DNA from 3 places in the Streptomyces sp. NPDC014676 genome. Region 3 is predicted to be linked to each of the others. Evidence: riboswitches for the same ligand, from Rfam matches in the RefSeq annotation. Region 3 holds a riboswitch; each other region holds the start of a gene.

Region 1 (4,308 bases), on a different contig from region 3:
GCCGTGGTGGTGGGCCTGTGGGAGCTGACGTCGCGGCTGCGGGAGCGCAAGGGCATCAAGGCGCCCCTGATACCGCTCGCACTGGGCGGTGCGGCCATGGTCGTCGCCGGGTACGCCCGGGGGGCCGAGGGCGCGTGGGTCGCCATGGCGCTCACCGCGCTGGCGGTGCTGGTCTGGCGTATGACGGCGCCGCCCGAGGGCTACCTCAAGGACGTCACGGCGGGTGTCTTCGCGACGTTCTACGTGCCGTTCCTGGCGACCTTCGTCACGATGATGCTCACCGCCGAGGACGGCCCGTGGCGCGTCCTGACCTTCCTGCTGCTGACGGTCGTCAGCGACACCGGCGCGTACGCGGTCGGCTGGCGCTTCGGGAAGACGAAGCTCGCCCCGCGCATCAGCCCCGGCAAGACCCGAGAGGGCCTGCTGGGCGCGGTGACCTTCGCGATGGTCGTCGGCGCGCTGTGCATGCAGTACCTGATCGACGACGGCGTGTGGTGGCAGGGCCTGCTGCTCGGCCTCGCGGTCGCGGCCAGCGCCACCCTGGGTGACCTGGGCGAGTCCATGATCAAGCGCGACCTGGGCATCAAGGACATGGGCACCCTGCTCCCGGGCCATGGCGGCATCATGGACCGGCTGGACTCCCTGCTTCCCACGGCGCCGGTGGTGTGGCTGCTGCTGGTGTTGTTCGTCGGCTCCAGCTGATCCCTGTCCACGTGGCCGGACCGGGCCCCCGTCCTTCCCGGGCGGGGGCCCGGCCGCTGTCCGGGTCGGTTAGGGTCCCTCCGTGGCGCAGGCGAGGCGGGGGGACGACGGCAGGTACCACGGTGACCTGCCCTGCCGATGGTGAGAGGCGCTCCTCGACCAGAAGGGCCGCCGCAGGCCGCGCCGCTACTGCGGCCCATGGCACCGTACGAAGGCCTACGTGAACAACGTCTTCGTCCTGTTCTTCGGCCTCTCCTGAGCCCGACCGGGTCACCCGTGCGGATCTGCGACACTGGTAACGCCATGCCTAAGCCCGGAGAACTTACTTTCGTCGCCCCCCGCGGAGCCAAGAAGCCGCCGCGGCACCTCGCCGACCTCACGCCCGCCGAGCGCAAGGAGGCGGTCGTCGCGGCCGGTGAGAAGCCGTTCCGCGCCAAGCAGCTCTCGCAGCACTACTTCGCGCGGTACGCGCACGACCCGGAGCAGTGGACCGACATCCCCGCCGGCTCGCGCGGCAAGCTGCGGGAGGCGCTGCTTCCGGAGCTGATGACGGTCGTGCGGCATCTGTCGACCGACCAGGGCACCACCCGCAAGACGCTGTGGAAGCTGTTCGACGGGACGCTCGTCGAGTCCGTGCTGATGCGCTACCCGGACCGGGTGACCATGTGCATCAGCTCCCAGGCGGGCTGCGGCATGAACTGCCCGTTCTGCGCGACCGGGCAGGCCGGTCTCGACCGGAACCTGTCCACCGCCGAGATCGTGCACCAGATCGTGGACGGGATGCGGGCGCTCAGGGACGGCGAGGTGCCCGGCGGCCCGGCGCGGCTGAGCAACATCGTGTTCATGGGCATGGGCGAGCCGCTCGCCAACTACAACCGGGTCGTCGGGGCCATCCGCCGCCTCACCGACCCCGAGCCGGACGGCCTCGGGCTGTCGCAGCGCGGGATCACCGTGTCCACCGTCGGTCTCGTCCCGGCGATCCACCGGTTCACCGGCGAGGGCTTCAAATGCCGGCTCGCCATCTCGCTGCACGCCCCCGACGACGAACTGCGCGACACCCTCGTCCCCGTGAACACGCGGTGGAAGGTGCGCGAGGTCCTCGACGCCGGGTTCGAGTACGCGGCCACGTCGGGCCGGCGGCTGTCCATCGAGTACGCCCTCATCCGGGACATCAACGACCAGGCCTGGCGCGGTGACCGGCTCGGACGGATGCTCAAGGGCCGCCCCGTGCACGTCAACCTCATCCCGCTCAACCCCACCCCCGGCTCCAAGTGGACCGCCTCCCGTCCCGAGGACGAGAAGGCGTTCGTGGAGGCGATCGCCGCGCACGGTGTACCGGTGACGATCCGGGACACCCGTGGGCAGGAGATCGACGGGGCGTGTGGTCAGCTCGCCGCGAGCGAACGGTAATGTGACCCGAGTAAGAACATCTGCATATTCCGACAGGGGAGCGCCACAGCGCTGAGAGTGCGGCACCGGCCGCAGACCCTCCGAACCTGGCCCAGGTCATTCTGGGTAGGGAGATCGGTCATCACTCGAGCTGTTGCGCCCTGCCCGGGACCCCTGCCCAGGGGTCCCGGGCAGGGCCGCGTCTCTTCCTGGTCACTCCAGGAGGAATCAAGTGGGCATCACCAAGAAGGTCACGGTCCTGGCCGTCGGGCTGGGGCTGGTCACGCTGTCCGCGTGCGGGTCGTCCGGCGGCGACGACGCGAGCGGCGGGGGCGGGTCCAGGACCGTGACCCTCGTCAGCCACAACTCGTGGGCCGTGTCGAAGGACGTCGTCGCCGCCTTCGAGAAGCAGTCCGGATACAAGCTCAAGGTCCTCGAGGACGGCGACGCCGGGCAGGCCGTGAACAAGGCGATCCTGACCAAGGACAACCCCCAGGGCGACGTCTTCTTCGGCGTCGACAACACCCTGCTCTCCCGCGCCCTCGACAACGGGCTGTTCCAGCCGTACGAGGCCGAGGGCTCGGACAAGGTTCTGCCGGAATACCGCGTGGACCAGGACAAGCACCGGGTCACCCCCGTCGACACCGGCGACGTCTGCGTCAACTACGACAAGGCGTGGTTCGACGAGCACGACCTGACCCCGCCGAAGACCCTCGACGACCTGGTCGAGCCCGCCTACAAGGACCTCCTCGTCGTCGAGAACGCCGCCACCTCCTCGCCCGGCCTCGGCTTCCTGCTCGGGACGGCCGCAGAGTACGGCGATGACGGCTGGGAGGACTACTGGAAGAAGCTCAAGGCCAACGGCGTGAAGGTGGTCGACGGCTGGGAGCAGGCCTACAACGAGGAGTTCTCCGGCTCGGCCGGCGGAAAGAAGGCCAAGGCCGACCGGCCGCTGGTGGTGTCGTACGCCTCCTCGCCGCCCGCCGAGGTGATCTACGCCGACCCGAAGCCGGAGACCGCGCCCACCGGTGTCGCCGAGGGCACCTGCTTCCGTCAGGTCGAGTACGCGGGGCTGCTGAGCAACGCGAGGAACCCCGAGGGCGGCAAGGCGCTGCTCGACTTCCTGATCGGCAAGCCGTTCCAGGACGACATGCCGCTCAACATGTTCGTGTACCCGGTGCGGGAGGGCGCCCGGGTGCCCGAGGAGTTCGTGAAGTCCGGGCCGCAGGCGAAGGACCCGCAGACCATGGACCCGGCGAAGATCGCCGCCCACCGTGACCAGTGGGTCAAGTCGTGGACCTCGCTCGTACTGAAGTGACGCGGACCGCGGCGCGCCGGCGCGGGAGCGCGGCGCGGCTCGGCCTGATGGCCGCGCCCGTCGCGTTCTTCGCCGTCTTCTTCGCCTATCCCGTCACCGCGATCGTCGCGCGCGGACTGAAGACCGACGGGACCTGGCAGCTCGGGCGGATCGGGGACGTACTGGCGCAGTCCGACGTCCGTCAGGTCCTGTGGTTCACCACCTGGCAGGCCCTCGTCTCCACCGCCCTCACCCTGCTGATCGCCCTGCCCGGCGCCTATGTCCTCGCCCGCTTCGACTTCCCCGGCAGGCAGGTGCTGCGGGCCGTGATCACCGTGCCGTTCGTGCTGCCGACGGTCGTCGTCGGTACGGCGTTCATGGCGCTCGTCGGACGCGGCGGACTCCTCGACGAGCTGTGGGGCGTGCGCCTGGACACCACCGTGTGGGCGATCCTGCTCGCGCACGTCTTCTTCAACTACGCCGTCGTCATACGCACCGTGGGCGGGCTCTGGTCCCAGCTCGACCCGCGGCAGGAGGAGGCCGCGCGGATGCTCGGCGCCTCCCGGTTCGCGGCCTGGCGGACCGTCACCCTGCCCGCGCTCGCGCCCGCCGTGGCCGCGGCGGCGCTGATGGTCTTCCTGTTCACCTTCACCTCCTTCGGCGTGGTGCAGATCCTCGGCGGACCCACCTTCTCCACCCTCGAAGTGGAGATCTACCGGCAGACCTCCGAGATCTTCGACCTGTCCACGGCCGCCGTCCTGACGATGGTCCAGTTCGTCGCCGTGGGCGCGATCCTCGCCCTGCACGCCTGGACCGTACGGCGCCGGGAGACCGCGCTGCGGCTGGTGGACGCCTCGGTGACCGCACGCCGGCCGCGCGGCGCCGGACAGTGGGCGCTGCTGGGCTCGGTCGTCGCCACC
Region 2 (4,308 bases), on a different contig from region 3:
ATTCCCTCTGGTGTCAGGGTCCATGCCCGGCCAGTCCGTGGCGAATGACGGGGTAGGCGATGCGCGAATCCGTACAGGCAGAGGTCATGATGAGCTTTCTCGTGTCGGAGGAGCTGTCCTTCCGCATCCCGGTGGAGCTCCGCTACGACACCTGTGATCCTTACGCCGTGCGACTGACCTTCCACTTGCCGGGGGACGCCCCCGTGACCTGGGCGTTCGGTCGGGAACTGCTGATCGACGGCGTCGGCCGACCGTGCGGGGAGGGCGACGTACGCGTCTCGCCGGTGGACCCCGACGCGCTGGGCGAGGTGCTGATCCGGCTTCAGGTCGGCAGCGACCAGGCACTGTTCCGTTCGTCGACCGCACCGCTCGTGGCCTTCCTCGACCGCACCGACAAGCTGGTGCCACTGGGCCAGGAGGGGGCTCTCGCCGACTTCGACGCCCACCTCGACGACGCGCTGGACCGGATCCTGGCGGAGCAGAGCGCCGGCTGAAGCGTTACGCCAGGCGGGTGGACCGGTGGCGGAACGCTTCAGCGCGCTCCGCCCGCCGCACAGGACGTCAGCGCTTACGGCGCCTGCCCCGCCCACCGCGCCCCACGGCCGGCCGTGCGTCCGGTGCCGGCCCGGTCCCCTGCGCCCGTGCCTGAGACGTCGGGCGGTCGGCCGAGACCACCAGCGCGGCCAGGGCCGTGGTCACCGGCACCGAGGCGACCAGGCCGATCGAGCCGATCAGGGTGCGCACGATCTCCTCCGCGACCAGCTCGCTGTTGGCGACCGTCCCCACGCCGCTCTGCGCGATGGAGAACAGCAGTAGCAGCGGCAGCGCGGCGCCCGCGTAGGCGAGGACCAGCGTGTTGACCACGGACGCGATGTGATCGCGGCCGATGCGGATGCCCGCGCGGTACAGCCCGCGCCAGCCCGTCGACGGGTTGGCCTCGTGCAGCTCCCAGACCGCGGACGTCTGGGTGACCGTCACGTCGTCGAGGACACCGAGCGAACCGATGATGACGCCGGCCAGCAGCAGACCGCTCATGTCGATCCCGGGATACAGCCCGTGGATCAGACCGGTGTTGTCGTCGGTGTTGCCGGTCAGCGCGGCCCACCCGATGAACACCGAGCCCAGGACGCCGATCAGCAGCAGCGAGATCAGTGTGCCGAGCACCGCCACCGACGTGCGCGCCGACAGCCCGTGACACAGGTACAGCGCGATCAGCATGATCGCGCTCGCCCCCACCACCGCCACGACCAGCGGGTTCGCCCCCTGCAGGATCGCGGGCAGGATGAAGAAGTTGAGCACCAGGAAGCTGATCGCCAGCGCGACCAGCGCCATGACGCCGCGCAGCCGCCCCACGGCCACGACGGCGAGCGCGAAGACGCCCGCGAGCAGTGCCAACGGGAAGCGCCGGTTCACATCGGTGACCGAGTACTGGAGATCCTCGGGCGCGGAGGGCTCATAGGCCACCACGACCTTCTGGCCCTCGCTCAGCTGCCGGGACTGGTCCGGCTGCACGATCTCGTTGAACGTACGGCCCTTGTCGTCACCGGTGTCGACCCGGATCGTGGCCTTCTTGCAGGTGCCGTCCGCCTGCTGCTGGGCGGACGAGCCCTCGGCGGTGGAGGTGTCGCCGGTCGGGACGCCTCCGGAGGCGTTGACGGACTGGCAGCTCAGCTCGACCACCTTGGTGACCGTGGCGTGCTGCGTCTGCCGGTCGAAGCCGACGCCGGTGCGTTCGTGCGCCGGGGCACCGCCCGGCCACAGTACGGCGAGCCCGATCAACACCGCCGCCGCGAACGGGATGAGGATCGCCGCGATGACCTTGCGCAGGTGCTGGGAGACAGGCGCCGCCGGGCCGTGACCGTGGCTGTGCCCGTGCCCATGGGCATGGCCGCCGCCGTCTCCGGCGCCGGGCGGGCGCGACGGTTCGGGCGGTGGGAACGGAGGAGGTTGAGTGGGGGTCACCGCCCGATCATCGCAAGAACGGGGTGGGCCCTCTGTTCACCGCGCCAGAAATGACGCTAGCGTGGAGTCGCTTTTGTACACGCGGGAGCTCGGAGCACCGGGCTGAGAGGGCGCTGACCTCCGTCCCAGCGACGTTTCACATGAAACATCACCGTAGGTGAGTGATGTTTCCCACGGAACGTCGACAGACGGAAACCGCTGCGTCGACCGCCGAACCTGTTACCGGGTAATGCCGGCGTAGGGAGTAGGTCTCATGACCAACAAGGACGCACGCACGCCTGCCTCCACGCAGAACCCGACGGAGACGTCGGTGGACGGGGAGGCCGGGAAGTCCATCGGCTGGCACAAGGCGTACGTCGAGGGCACACGCCCCGACCTGCGGGTGCCGGTCCGTCAGGTGCACCTCACCAACGGGCAGTCGGTCACGCTGTACGACACATCGGGCCCGTACACCGATCCGCTCGTCGACACCGACGTCCGCCGGGGCCTGGCCCCGCTGCGGGAGAACTGGATCGTCTCCCGCGGCGACACGGAGGAGTACGCGGGCCGCCCCGTCCGTCCCAAGGACGACGGGATCAAGCACACCTCTCCGCGCGGGGGCCTGCGCAACCTGGACGCCGTGTTCCCCGGCCGGCCGCGCCTGCCGCGCCGGGGCCGCGCCGGCCGGGCGGTCACACAGCTCGCGTACGCGCGCCGCGGTGAGATCACGCCCGAGATGGAGTACGTGGCGATCCGGGAGAACGTCGCGCCCGAAGTGGTCCGCGAGGAGATCGCGGCGGGCCGGGCGGTGCTGCCGGCCAACGTCAACCACCCGGAGATCGAGCCGATGATCATCGGCAAGCGGTTCCTGGTGAAGGTCAACGCCAACATCGGCAACTCGGCGGTGACGTCCTCCATCGAGGAGGAGGTCGAGAAGATGACCTGGGCGACCCGCTGGGGCGCCGACACGGTCATGGACCTCTCCACCGGCCGGAACATCCACACCACCCGGGAGTGGGTGCTGCGCAACTCCCCCGTCCCCATCGGCACCGTGCCGCTCTACCAGGCACTGGAGAAGGTCGACGGCCGGGCCGAGGAACTGACCTGGGAGATCTACAAGGACACGGTTGTCGAGCAGGCCGAACAGGGCGTGGACTACATGACGGTCCACGCGGGCGTGCGCCTGGCGTACGTGCCGCTCACCGCGAACCGCAAGACCGGCATCGTCTCGCGCGGCGGCTCGATCATGGCCGCGTGGTGCCTGGCGCACCACAAGGAGTCGTTCCTGTACGAGAACTTCGAGGAGCTCTGCGAGATCCTCGCCGCGTACGACGTCACGTACTCGCTCGGCGACGGCCTGCGGCCCGGGTCCATCGCGGACGCCAACGACGAGGCGCAGTTCGCGGAGTTGCGCACGCTCGGGGAACTCAACACGGTCGCGAAGCGTTTCAACGTACAGACCATGATCGAGGGCCCGGGACATGTCCCGATGCACAAGATCAAGGAGAACATCGACCTTCAGCAGGAGATCTGCGATGAAGCCCCGTTCTATACGCTCGGCCCGCTGACGACGGACGTCGCGCCCGCATACGACCACATCACGTCCGGCATCGGTGCCGCGATGATCGCCTGGTGGGGCACGGCCATGCTCTGCTACGTCACGCCCAAGGAGCACCTGGGCCTGCCCAACCGTGACGACGTCAAGACCGGCGTCATCACCTACAAGATCGCCGCCCACGCCGCCGACCTCGCCAAGGGCCACCCGGGTGCCCAGGAGTGGGACGACGCGCTGTCCGACGCCCGCTTCGAGTTCCGGTGGGAGGACCAGTTCAACCTCGCCCTCGACCCGGACACGGCACGCGAGTTCCACGACGAGACCCTGCCGGCGGAACCCGCCAAGACGGCCCACTTCTGCTCGATGTGCGGTCCGAAATTCTGTTCGATGAAAATCTCCCAGGACATCCGTCGTGAACACGGCGGAAGCCGGGACGAGATCGAGGAGGGGATGGCTCAGAAGTCGAAGGAGTTCGCGGAGGCGGGCAATCGCGTGTATCTGCCGATCACGAACTGAGCGTTCACCGCGGACGGCGTGGGGGCGGTGCCCGTCGTGGGTACCGTTCCCGCGGGGCGGCAGGTGCGGCGGCCCCTCCCCTTCGCCGGGGCGGGTGGGCAGACTGGCCCCATGACAGCGAGTCCGATGAGCAAGGGGTCCAATCTTCCCGTCGATGCCCGTGCGGTGCGCGTTGAGCTCGCTTGGGAGGCCGGGACCGGTGTGCCCGACATCGATGCCTCGGCGCTGCTCCTCACGGAGGCCGGGCGGGTGCGGGACGACGGGGATTTCGTCTTCTACAACCAGCCTCGTCACAC
Region 3 (4,308 bases):
CCGATCGGCGACCCCAGCGGCATGACCGCCGCACACCCCACGTCCTCCAGCTTCCGCGCCAGCACCGGATCGTCGTTCGTGTACGGCAGCACCGTGAACCCGTCGTCGACCAGCGTCTCCGCCGCGTCCAGCAGCTCGACCGGGTCCGGCAGCAGCGTCCGCTCGTCGGCGATGACCTCCAGCTTGACCAGGTCCGTGCCGAGCGCCTCCCGCGCGAGGCGCGCGGTGAGCACCGCCTCCCCGGCGGTGAAGCACCCCGCCGTGTTCGGCAGCACCCGGATGCCCAGCCTCTCCAGCACCGACAGCACGGACCCGTGCACCGTGGGGTCCACCCGCCGCATCGCGACGGTCGTCAGCTCCGTCCCGGACGCCACCAGCGCCCGCTCCAGCACGTCGAGGCTCGGCGCCCCGCCGGTGCCCATGATCAGGCGGGACGTGAAGGACGTACCACCGAGGAGGAACGGATCGTCGGCCATGGTCAGCCTCCCTGGACGGCGGTCAGGACTTCCACCCGGTCACCCTCGCTGAGGGGCGTGGCGGGCCACTGCGCGCGCGGGACGACGGTTTCGTTGAGGGCGGCGGCCACCCCGGAGGGGGCCGCGGTGAGTGACTTCACGACGAGGTCGAGAGCCGTGCCGGGCGCGAACTCCCGGCGCTCCCCGTTGACCGAGACGTTCATGCGGGCTGCTCCGTGCGGACGGCGGCGCCGAAGCGCCGGGGGGTGAACGGGCGGGCCACCTCCGGCAGGGCGCCGGTGGTCAGGGCCTCCGCCATGGCGTCGCCGGTGACCGGCGTCAGCAGGACGCCGTTGCGGTAGTGGCCGGTGGCGAGCAGCAGCCCCTCGAGCTCCGTCGGGCCGAGCAGCGGCGCGTTGTCGGGGGAGGCGGGGCGCAGTCCGGCCCGGGTCTCGGTCAGCGGCAGCTCGGTGATGCCGGGGACCAGCTCGTGGGCGTCGCGCAGCAGCTCGTACACGCCGCCCGCGGTCACGGTGGTGTCCCAGCCCATCTCCTCGCTGGTCGCCCCGATCACCAGCTCGCCGTTCTCGCGCGGCACCAGGTAGACATGGCTGCCGCGCACCACGGCCCGCACGGTCCGGTTCAGGAAGGGACCGTGCCGCGCGGGCATCGTCAGCCGCACCACCTGCCCCTTCACGGGACGCACGGGAGGCAGGACGTCCGCCGGGACGCCCGCGAGCCGCCCGCTGAGGCTGCCCGCGGCGAGCACCACCTGCCCGGCACCCAGCTCGGTGCCGTCGGCCGTGACCACGCCCGTCGCGCGGTCTCCCGCGACGACGAGCCGCTCGGCCCGCGCGCGGTGGACGGTCACGCCCGCGCGCTCGCAGGCGGTGACCAGCGCGGCCGCCAGCCGCCGGGGGTCGATCTGGTGGTCGCCGTCCACCCGCAGGCCGCCGCGCACCCCCGGCGCGAGCATCGGCTCCAGGCGCCGGCAGTCCCGCCCGGACAGCCACTGCGAGTCCAGCCCCGACCGCTGCTGCAGGGCGTGCAGTTCCCGCAGGTGGGCGCGGTCGTCGGCGTCCAGTGCCACGGCGAGCGTGCCGCACGCGCGGTAGCCGAGGTCGTGGCCGGTCAGCTCGGTCAGTTCGGCCGCGAAGCCGGGATAGCGCCGCGCGGAGGCGAGGTTCAGACCGAGCAGGGTCTCCTCGCCGTAGTGCAGTTCCGTGACGGCGGCCAGCATCCCGGCGGCCACCTCGGCGGCTCCGCCGCCCGGCCCGGGGTCCACCACGGCCGTGGCGAGACCGCGCTGCGCGGCCCGCCAGGCCGTGACCAGACCGATGATCCCGCCCCCGACGACGAGGACGTCTGAGGTGCGCGTGGGCGACATGGGCGTCCAGCCCCTCCCTTCGCCGGCATGACCCGGATCAGGTTCGTACGGTCGGAGGCCGCCAGCCTCCCTCTCAGCCCGGTGCGTCCGGGCTCCCGCGAGTGCTTGTACGTTGGCCACCCTAGCCCGCAGTACACCGCGCTTGTAAGGGAGCCTCCGCGTGGCACCATCACTCGACGGACTCGTCCTCGCCCCCGTGGCCGACCAGGCCCCCGGCCAGGTCGGCACCCGCACCCGGTTCGTCTACCACGAGCGGGGCGGCGAGATCTGGGCCGAGTACGCGGGCGGCGACGTCGTACGCGGGTACCTGGTGGGCACCCGCGCGGGGGACCGGCTGGACTTCCGGTACGTGCAGCTCAAGCGGGACGGCACGACCTCCTCGGGGCACTGCGTGTCGACGGTCGTGGAGCTGCCCGACGGGCGGGTACGGCTGGAGGAGAACTGGCAGTGGGAGTCGCAGCCGGGCAGTGGGACGAGCGTGGTGGAACAGCTCGGCGATGATGCCGCGTCAGGTGTCTAAGGTGATCGGGTGAGCGAGCAGACGCAGGGACCGGGACGGTCCGAGCCGCGGCGGGTGGTGGTGGCGGGCGCGGGCATGGCCGGCGTGCAGACCGCCCTCGCCCTGCGGGAGCAGGGCTTCACCGGCGCCGTGACCCTGATCGGCGCGGAACCCCACCAGCCGTACGACAGACCGCCGTTGTCCAAGGCGGTGCTGCTCGGCAAGGCCGAGGACTCCGCCTTCGACGTCGACTTCGAGGACGCCGGCGTCGAACTGCGGCTCGGCTGCGAGGTGCTCGGCCTGCGCCCCGCCGACCACGAACTGGACACGGAGAACGGGCCCGTCCCGTACGACGTCCTGGTGGTTGCCACCGGTGCGGAACCGCTCCGGCTGCCGGGCGCGGAGGGCGTGCCCGGCGTGCACCTGCTGCGCACCCTGGACGACGTCGCGCGGCTGCGGCCGGTGCTCGCGCGGCAGCACGACATCGTGGTGGTCGGCGCCGGCTGGATCGGCGCGGAGTTCGCCACGGCGGCCCGCGAGGCGGGCTGCGCGGTCACCGTCGTGGAGGCGGGGGAACGGCCGCTCGTCGAGGCGCTGCCCGCCGAGGTGACCGTCCCGATGGCCGCCTGGTACGCCGAGGCGGGCGTCACCCTGCGCACGCACGCGCGCGTGGAGCGCGTCGAACCCGGCGCCGCGGTCCTGGACGACGGCACGCGGCTGCCCGCGGGCGCCGTGGTCGTCGGCATCGGGGCCCGGCCCGCCACCGCATGGCTGGCGGGCTCCGGAATCGAGCTCGGGGCGCACGGGGAGGTCGTCGCCGACCGCCATCTGGCGACCTCCCTGCCGGACGTGTACGCGGTCGGCGACTGCGCGTCCTTCCCGTCCGGGCGCTACGGCGAGCGTCTGCTGGTCCACCACTGGGACAACGCCCTCCAGGGGCCGCGCACGGTCGCCGTGAACATCCTCGGCACGGCCACCGGCCGGGAGCCGGTGGCCTACGACCCGGTGCCGTACTTCTGGTCCGAGCAGTTCGGGCGCTTCGTGCAGTACGCGGGACACCACGCGGACGCCGACCGGACGGTGTGGCGCGGGGACCCCGCCGAGGCGGCGTGGAGCGTCTGCTGGCTGCGGGGGTCCCGCCTGGTCGCGCTGCTCGCGGTGGGACGGCCCCGGGACCTGGCGCAGGGACGCAGGCTGATCGAGGCGGGCACGGCGATGGACGCGGAGTCGCTGGCGGACCCGGCGCGACCCCTGAAGTCGGCGACGGCGTGACACTCCCGGCCCGGCGCGTCCGCCCAGGTGGGCGGGGCCGGCTTCCGACTGTCGGTGGCAGATGGCACGCTTGTCCCGTGACCGAGATTGACGCAAAGATCGATGCTCTCGTCCCCGCCTGGCTCACCTTGCCCGACATCGCCGAGATGTTCGGTGTCGAGGTGACGCGCGTCCGGCAGCTGGTCAAGGAGGGCCAGCTCATCGCCGTACGCCGAGGTGAGAACCGCGCGCTGCACGTACCCGCCGCCTTCATCGACGGGGACAAGATCGTCAAGGGCCTGACCGGGACCCTGACGCTCCTGCGGGACGACGGCTTCACGGACGAAGAGATGCTGGAATGGCTTTTCACCCCCGACCCCTCCCTGCCGGGCACGCCCGCCCAGGCACTCAGTGAGAACCGCGGCACGGAGGTGAAGCGCCGCGCCCAGGCGCTCGCGGTCTGACCCGGCCCCGACCGTCCACGATCCGGACACCGCCGGCCGGGGCGGCGAGCCCCGGCTGCGGGCACCGGTGCCCGCAGCCGGGCGGCGGGACGGCCTCGCGTCCGCGCGGAGGCGTTCGCCGGGCCGTGATCACCGGGATTCCGGGCGGGGTGGTCCCGCGTACCGGATGCGGGCGGCTCGCGGTGTCCGGGGCGGTGCGGTGGTCCGTGAGGGGCGTCTCGCGGTCGTCGGCGCGGCGGCATAGGGTCCGTT

Evidence for each region. Region 3 has a riboswitch for thiamine pyrophosphate ahead of thiO (glycine oxidase ThiO). Riboswitches for the same ligand answer to the same signal wherever they lie in the genome.
Region 1: it holds a riboswitch for thiamine pyrophosphate, as region 3 does, so the genes downstream of both, ACF1DX_RS28255 (thiamine ABC transporter substrate binding subunit) here and thiO (glycine oxidase ThiO) in region 3, are expected to answer to the same signal.
Region 2: it holds a riboswitch for thiamine pyrophosphate, as region 3 does, so the genes downstream of both, thiC (phosphomethylpyrimidine synthase ThiC) here and thiO (glycine oxidase ThiO) in region 3, are expected to answer to the same signal.

Annotation. Positions count from the first base shown of each region.
Region 1 is NZ_JBIBZI010000011.1:254,043-258,350, forward strand. It holds gene ACF1DX_RS28245 (phosphatidate cytidylyltransferase) at 1-702, shown strand, start outside; gene rlmN (23S rRNA (adenine(2503)-C(2))-methyltransferase RlmN) at 1,006-2,112, shown strand; TPP riboswitch at 2,137-2,242, shown strand; gene ACF1DX_RS28255 (thiamine ABC transporter substrate binding subunit) at 2,324-3,409, shown strand; gene ACF1DX_RS28260 (ABC transporter permease) at 3,457-4,308, shown strand, end outside.
Region 2 is NZ_JBIBZI010000004.1:22,718-27,025, reverse strand. It holds gene ACF1DX_RS12750 (SsgA family sporulation/cell division regulator) at 60-494, shown strand; gene ACF1DX_RS12745 (YibE/F family protein) at 562-1,962, opposite strand; TPP riboswitch at 2,034-2,223, shown strand; gene thiC (phosphomethylpyrimidine synthase ThiC) at 2,216-4,012, shown strand; gene ACF1DX_RS12735 (VWA domain-containing protein) at 4,124-4,308, shown strand, end outside.
Region 3 is NZ_JBIBZI010000008.1:379,734-384,041, reverse strand. It holds gene ACF1DX_RS24235 (thiazole synthase) at 1-476, opposite strand, end outside; gene thiS (sulfur carrier protein ThiS) at 479-679, opposite strand; gene thiO (glycine oxidase ThiO) at 676-1,842, opposite strand; TPP riboswitch at 1,840-1,951, opposite strand; gene ACF1DX_RS24220 (hypothetical protein) at 2,003-2,362, shown strand; gene ACF1DX_RS24215 (NAD(P)/FAD-dependent oxidoreductase) at 2,372-3,613, shown strand; gene ACF1DX_RS24210 (Rv2175c family DNA-binding protein) at 3,691-4,056, shown strand.